2 regions of the Pseudoalteromonas sp. SCSIO_11900 genome follow, and region 2 is predicted to be linked to the other one. Evidence: predicted binding sites of a transcription regulator. Region 2 holds the regulator's gene; the other holds the start of a gene.
What was found. Region 2 encodes sigma-54, which starts transcription at its own class of promoters, with help from an activator protein. Its sites were predicted from a motif close to GTTGGCACGNNNNTNGNNT; they were not measured.
Positions count from the first base shown of each region.

Region 1: the regulator sigma-54 is predicted to act here: its motif matches at 1,564-1,582, upstream of BG00_RS00210 (P-II family nitrogen regulator).

Region 1 is NZ_KK070023.1:42,068-46,093, forward strand. It holds gene BG00_RS00205 (ammonium transporter) at 1-1,168, opposite strand, end outside; gene BG00_RS00210 (P-II family nitrogen regulator) at 1,178-1,516, opposite strand; gene BG00_RS00215 (S10 family peptidase) at 1,868-3,385, shown strand; gene BG00_RS00220 (CYTH and CHAD domain-containing protein) at 3,616-4,026, opposite strand, start outside.
Region 2 is NZ_KK070023.1:1,308,519-1,312,544, forward strand. It holds gene BG00_RS06060 (HPr family phosphocarrier protein) at 1-129, opposite strand, end outside; gene rapZ (RNase adapter RapZ) at 148-990, opposite strand; gene ptsN (PTS IIA-like nitrogen regulatory protein PtsN) at 1,010-1,462, opposite strand; gene hpf (ribosome hibernation promoting factor) at 1,467-1,754, opposite strand; gene BG00_RS06080 (RNA polymerase factor sigma-54) at 1,781-3,280, opposite strand; gene lptB (LPS export ABC transporter ATP-binding protein) at 3,615-4,026, opposite strand, start outside.

The DNA.
Region 1 (4,026 bases), 1.3 Mb from region 2:
TACCGTTTAACTCTTCTTCTTCGGTAACACGAATACCCATAGTTTGCTTGAGGATTGCCCATACAATGAATGAAGCAATAAACACAAAACCAATAATACATAGTAGGCCAATCAACTGATTAACAATGCTGGCCTCAGCATTAGTAACAGGTACTAGCACGATACCTAGGATGCCACACACACCATGAACAGAAATAGCACCCACGGGATCATCTATCTTCGCTTTGTCCAGTGCGACAATACTAAGTATCACTAATGAGCCACCTAGTAAGCCAAATAAACACGCCATTAGTGGTGATGGTGATAATGGGTCTGCAGTAATAACCACTAAGCCTGCAAGTGCACCATTAAGTACCATGGTTAAATCGGCTTTGCCCCATAAAAGTTTACATAAGAACAAGGCTGAAATTGCCCCCATAGCTGCAGCAGCATTGGTATTAAGTAATATTTGACCTACCGCTGTTGCGTTTTCTTTATCTGAAATTAATAACTGTGATCCGCCGTTAAAGCCAAACCAACCCATCCATAAAATAAACGTACCCAATGTAGCAAGTGGCAAGTTTGAACCTGGAATTGGGTAAATTTCACCATTTTTACCATATTTACCTTTACGTGCACCCAGTAGTATTACACCCGCAAGCGCTGCAGCCGCACCCGTTGCATGGACAATTGCAGAGCCTGCAAAATCAACAAAGCCTAATTCAGATAAGAAGCCGCCACCCCATGTCCAGTAACCTTCAATTGGGTAAATTAATCCTGTAAGTACTACTGTAAACACTAAGAAAGCCCATAACTTCATTCGCTCTGCTACGGCGCCAGATACAATAGACATGGCCGTTGCAACAAACACTACTTGGAAGAAAAAGTCAGACTCTAATGAATGATTAGCATCTGCCGCTTGGCTACCTATTAGCCCACCAAACGAAGGAATAACGCCGCCTTCAACATTATCTACGTACATAATGTTGTAGCCTATCAACAAAAACATAGTACACGCGATAGAATAAAGCGCGATATTTTTAGTTAGAATTTCTGTGGTATTTTTAGAGCGCACTAAACCCGCTTCTAACATTGCAAAACCGGCTGCCATCCACATGACTAAGATGCCAGACATTAAAAAGTAAAACGTATCGAGCGAAAACTTCAGCTCTATAATTGTATTTTCCATGTTGCCCCCTTAAATTGCATCATCATCAAGCTCGCCAGTACGAATACGGACGATTTGGTCTAGGTCGTAAACAAAAATTTTGCCGTCACCAATTTTGCCCGTTCCAGCGACTTTGGTAATGGTTTCTACAACGCGTTGGCAATTTTCACTACGAGTAGCAATTTCAAGTTTAATTTTAGGTATAAAGTCAACCTGATATTCAGCACCACGGTATAACTCAGTATGCCCTCTTTGACGTCCAAATCCCTTAACGTCAACCACTGTCATTCCTTCGATGCCTAAATCAGCGAGTGCTTCACGCACATCATCTAGTTTGAATGGCTTTATTATTGCACTGATCATTTTCACAAAGGCCCCCTTAGGACGCTAGCTTGTTATTGTATTTCCTCTATACAATCCAACCTTTGTGCCATTTTTAAATTAATAATAAAAACATAAACTTAAAAAAATAAATAATATATAAAACAAAAAAGCGCACCATTTAGGTGCGCTTTTTTTATGCAAAATGCAGGATTGGTGCGATATCAATGAAATACAAAGAAGGCGTTTAAAAAAAGTCTAACTATTAAACAAAGTTTATTCTTAACAGAGGTGGTTACTCGCTAACTCAACGATTATTATCGGCAGCTAGTCTCAATACTTTTGTTTTTTACTCAAATATCGCTATAACTGCAGTACATAAAATAAAAAGGGTCACTTATGAAATTTAGTCGAAGTCTATTTTTACCCATTGCCGCTATTGCGCTCACCCTAAGTAGCGCCTCGTTTGCCGATAATCAACGTCGTATTGATATTGACAGTAAAGTGGTTACCCAGCACAAAGCAAAAATAAATAATGAACGATTTTCTTACACAGTAGCAACTGGCACACAACCGGTATGGGATGACAAGGGAGACGCCATCGCAACCCTTCAATACACTTACTACACGCGCGATAAGGTCGATGATAGAACAAAGCGCCCATTACTTATTTCATTCAATGGTGGCCCAGGCTCAGCGTCAGTTTGGATGCATTTAGCATACACCGGCCCACGCGTTTTAAAAATTGACGACGAAGGCTACCCTATTCAACCTTACGGTGTTAAAGATAACCCTTATTCGGTTTTAGACGTAGCCGACATCGTTTACGTAAACCCTGTAAACACGGGTTATTCGCGTGTCGTTGAAGATAAAGATGGTAACCTTCTACCAAAGGATAAACAAAAAGAGTTATTTTTTGGTGTGAATGCCGATATAAAATACCTAGCAGAATGGCTTAATACTTTTGTATCTCGAAATGAACGCTGGCGCTCTCCAAAATTTTTAATTGGTGAAAGCTATGGTACCACTCGTGTATCAGGCTTAGCGCATGAGCTACAAAATAGTCAGTGGATGTACATTAACGGTGTTGTACTCGTTTCACCTACCGATATTGGCATTAAGCGCGATGGCCCTGTAAAAGCCGCTAATCGCCTACCTTACTTTGCAGCTACAGCGTGGTATCACAAAGCACTAAACGCCGATTTACAAGCAAAAGACTTAGACGAGCTATTACCAGAAGTTGAACAGTTTACTGTTGATGAGCTTATTCCAGCGCTTGCAAAAGGCGGGTTTATTGCCCCAGATGAAAAACGTCGTATTATTAAAAAAATGGCCGAATATGCAGGTCTATCTGAAACATTTGTTAGCCAAAATAACTTAGACATCCCGACACAATTTTTTTGGAAAGAGCTATTACGTGAACGCGGAAAAATGGTTGGTCGTCTGGATTCTCGTTATTTAGGAATTGATAAACGCGATGCCGGTGAATCACCAGATTACTGGGCAGAGCTTACATCGTGGCTGCACTCTTTTACCCCTGCAATTAACTACTACCTGCGTGAAGAGCTTAATTACAAAACCGATATCAAATATAACTTATTTGGTAACGTTCACCCATGGGATAGAAGCGGAAACAATACAGGTGAAAACTTGCGTTTAGCTATGGCTCAAAATCCGTATTTAAATGTGATGGTTCAAGCTGGCTATTATGATGGCGCAACAAACTACTTTGATGCTAAATACACAATGTGGCAACTAGATCCAAGTGGCAAAATGCAAAATAGATTAAGCTTTAAAGGCTACCGTAGTGGTCATATGATGTACCTACGTCATGCAGATTTAGAAAGCTCTAACAACGATTTACGCGAGTTTATAAAACAGTCTATTCCTAAAGACGGTCAATCCGCTAAATACTAATGATTATGCGCTTATAACAATTAAAAAAGTGACCACTCAGGTCACTTTTTTTGTATATAACTGAGGTCATTAGCTATGCGTGCAATTACCGGTGCGAATGACGGTTGGCTTTGCTGCGTACTGCTTTGTCGTGAGTATTTCAGCTAGATTTTACACATTTGTAACAAAACACAAAAGCGATAGAATAATGCACTTTTGCAACAAGTTAAGCGTGCAAAAGTGCTTAGCCATCAAAGCCAATACGGTTCTGTATCAAATGAAGCGTGTCGACTTTGCTCCATGGCACTGACTAAAAAGTCAGACTTTTGTTCCAACCATAGTTGTATTTTTGCTAGTTGAGCATCTTCTTGTCCGCCACACAGCTGTTTTAAATAATCAAGCGTACTTAGCTCATACATGCCATGAGAAATATCGAGCCAAGGGAGCCTAAATTCTAATCGTTCATCTTTATCAAACAGTGCACCTAAACAGTTACCACTGAGTAAGCTATTTTCTAACTGAGTACGAAAATTTAAATAATCATTGCCCGATAAACTTTGCTCTTTAGGCAATAAGCGGTGTAAATTTTTCCAATCTTTATCAAATAAACGATGAGCAATATCAATAACGGGCTGCTCAGCGTTTTGAAGCTCTGCTTGGCT
Region 2 (4,026 bases):
GGCTTGTTTGTCATCTTGAAATAAAGTGATTGTGGCATCAAATTGCACAGAAAGCTGAGCTAATACTGTCGCCGCTCTAGCGTGTAATCCTAATTTGTTTTTTATTAAAAATGTATTTTCTAAGCGCATGACATGTTCTCGCAAGCTTTATTCTTGTTCTCGGTGGCGAATTTTTACATTGGGATGACTCATTGCAAAGCTTTCGCCAATGGTTTGCGCTAAATAAACAGAGCGGTGTTGCCCACCGGTGCAGCCAATTGCAATAGTTAAGTAGCTGCGATTATTTCGTTCTAAATGCGGCAGCCATGTTTGCACAAATGTTTGAATTTGCCATGTAAATTTTTGCACTATACTGTGACTTGCTAGGTAGTCTTTTACTGGTTGATCCAGCCCTGTAAGTAGCTTTAGTTCAGGCTCCCAATGCGGGTTTGGTAAAAAACGGGCATCGAATACGTAATCTGCTTCTTTAGGGAGGCCGTGTTTAAAACCAAATGACTCAAAGGTAATGATCAGTTGTTTATCTTTTTTTCCGAGTATTTTTTCACGAATAGACTCAGCAAGCTGATGCACACTTAAATCTGTGGTATCAATCATATAATCAGCACGATTAATCAATACATCAAGCAGTTGTTTTTCTTTTTTTATGGCTAAATCAAGCGGCAAAGAATCAATAGATAAAGGGTGAAGACGACGCGTTTCCGAAAAGCGTTTTATTAATGTTTGATCGTCACTGTCTAAATAAAATACCGTTGGTTTAGTAAAACCAGGTAAATATTCAATGATTTCATTAAACTGCTGTTGCTCTTTAGGTAGGTTACGTACATCAACACTCACAGCAATTTTATTATAACTGTCGGAAACACTGCGCACTAATGATGGTAATAAATTAAGAGGAATATTGTCTACACAATAATAACCTAAGTCTTCCACAACGCGTAACGCCACAGATTTACCTGACCCTGAGCGACCGCTTATAATTATTAATTCCATTTACCACCTTTCTTTATTACTACGATTGACTGACGATAACCTGATACAGTTCGCTATCCGATTTGGCGGCGCGTAACTGTTTACAAAATTCTTTATCATTGAGCTTATCAGCAATCGTGGCTAGCGTCTTCAAATGCTGCTGATTATCGCCATCGGGAACAATTAACGCGACAAAAATGTCAACCGGTCGGTTATCAATCGCATCAAAATTAATAGCTGTTTCGCTCACTAAAATCAAAGCTAGGGGTTCTTGAGCACCACTCATGCGACCATGTGGAATAGCAATGCCTCGACCAATGCCTGTACTTCCAAGCTTTTCTCTTGCAGTTAATGCATTAAGAATATCTTGTTGTGTTAAATAGGGCAGCTTATTGTGAGCCAATTCACTGATAAATTCTAAAATTCTTTTTTTACTATTAAAAAGGACCGCAGCTTTACTGCAGTCCTGACAGATAAGTGAGCTTAGTTTCATAGTGTTAGTGTCGAGCAAGTTTCTCTTTGTGTTTAATTACTTGACGATCTAGCTTGTCAATGAGCGAGTCTATAGCGGCATACATATCTTGATGCTCAGTAGAAGCAAAAATCTCAGCGCCACTAACATGAACGGTTGCTTCAGCTTTTTGGTTTAGTTTTTCTACATCGAGAATAACGTGCACATTCGTTATGTGATCAGTGTGCCTCTGTAACTTCGAAAATTTGCTATTTACGTAGTCTCTAAGCGAGTCGGTAATATCTACATGACGACCAGTTAAATTCAGTTGCATAAACATTTTCCTCTTTGTTGTACGCCTTAAATCAAACTTTTACGTTGATTAGACGGGGGAATAGCTAGAGATTCGCGATATTTTGCTATAGTTCTCCTCGCTACTTTAATTCCTTGCTCTGCCAATATATCTGCAATTTTACTATCACTCAATGGTTTAGCTGAGTTTTCTGCAGCGATTAATTTTTTAATTAATGCTCGTATTGCTGTTGATGAGCATTCGCCACCATTTTCAGTACTTACATGGCTTGAAAAGAAATATTTAAGCTCAAAAATGCCACGTGGTGTGTGCATGTATTTTTGCGTAGTAACACGTGAAATAGTCGACTCGTGCATTTCCACCATTTCAGCCACATCGTTAAGTACCATAGGCTTCATCGCCTCAGGACCATGTTCAAAAAAGGCCTGTTGTTGCTGCACAATACAGTTAGTTACTTTAAGCAGCGTGTCGTTTCTACTTTCTAAGCTTTTTATAAACCATTTAGCCTCTTGTAAGTGCGAGCGAATAAACTGGCTATCACCACTTGATTTAACCGTACGCGACATAGCTGCATATTGGCTATTTACTCTGATCTTAGGCATGCTATCTGGGTTTAGTTCAACCACCCAACGGCCTTTTACTTTTTTAACCGACACGTCAGGAATAACGTACTCAGACTCTTCTCTGACAATAGTGTCTGCCGGTTTTGGGCTGAGCGTATGAATCAGCGTCATGATTTCTTTAAGCTCATCTTCTTTAAGCTTTGTTTTTTTCATCAACGTGCGATAATCACGCGCAGCCAGTAAATCAATATGATCGGTTAAGATCATTTTTGTTTCGTTTAAAAAAGGTGTGTCTTTATCAAATTGATTTAGCTGAATACACAAGCACTCTTGTAAACTACGCGCGGCTATTCCCACTGGATCAAATAGTTGAATACGCTTTAGTACCGCTTCTATTTCGTCAAGTTCAACTTCATCTTCGGCGTCGTTTTCTTGGTTAAAGCTTTCTAATATTTCTTCACAGCTAAGGGTTAGAATCCCTGAGTCGTCCACAGCTTCTACAATTGCAATAGCTATCGCTTCATCGGTAGGGCTAAACGGCGTCAGTTGAAGTTGCCACATTAAATACTCATGCAGCGTTTCAGTCGAAGAGCCTTGATAAATAGATTCATCTTCTGGCATTGGGCCCGATGAAGAGGCAGGCGCAGCACTCATATATTCATCCCAAGTGACATCCATAGCCATATCATCGCTAATGGTGTCTTTGGTCATTGCTTCACCGCTATCTTGCTCATACTCGCTAGGTTTATCGTCGGCTGAGGCACTTAGCGTTAAGTCATCGTTATCGGCTTTTTGTTCGTTTTTACCTGCAGTGTCTTCGCTGTAATCGTGTTCTTCAACTTCAAGCAAGGGGTTGCTATCGAGCGCTTCTTGAATTTCTTGCTGGAGATCCAATGTACTGAGTTGCAATAAGCGAATTGCTTGTTGCAACTGTGGAGTCATTGTAAGTTGCTGGCCCATGCGCAGCTGTAATGATTGCCTCATGTATCTCTAACAATCCTTTTAAATTACGGTCTGTTGACCTTTACGATTAAAATTTGTTCAAACTAGGGGCGGTTTAATTGCGGCGCGAGGTTTGTAACCTAGTGGGCTAAGTCAAAACCGAGCAACAAAGAGTAAATCGTCCCTAGGCAGAACCCGAAGGGCAGCGCCTGTTTGGCATTGATGCTGCGTTATCGCCTATTTATGGGGGAATACCACACCACATAGGCTCTGCCTTGCCTAAATACCAAACAGACTGCTGCAAATTCAACCTTGATAGGTCAACAGACCTAAGTATGATTAATCTTAGCAGATGCTTAGTGGAATAACACACATATTAGAGCTTGAACTGCTCGCCCAAATAAACATCGCGTACTGTTTTATCGTTTAATACGTATTCAGGAGTGCCTGATGCAATTAACTCCCCATGAGAAACTATGTAGGCTTTTTCACAAACATCAAGTGTTTCGCGCACGTTATGATCTGTAATAAGGACGCCAATGCCACGGTTTTTAAGATGCTCTATAATCTTTTTAATATCTAATACTGAGATAGGATCAACCCCCGCAAAGGGTTCGTCTAAAAGGATAAATTTAGGGTTTGCTGCAAGCGCGCGAGCAATTTCAACGCGGCGACGTTCACCACCTGATAAAGCCATACCTTGACTATCGCGGATATGCTGAATGCTAAATTCATCAAGTAAATTATTTAAAGTATCTTCGCGTTGTTGTTTATTTAATTCTTTACGT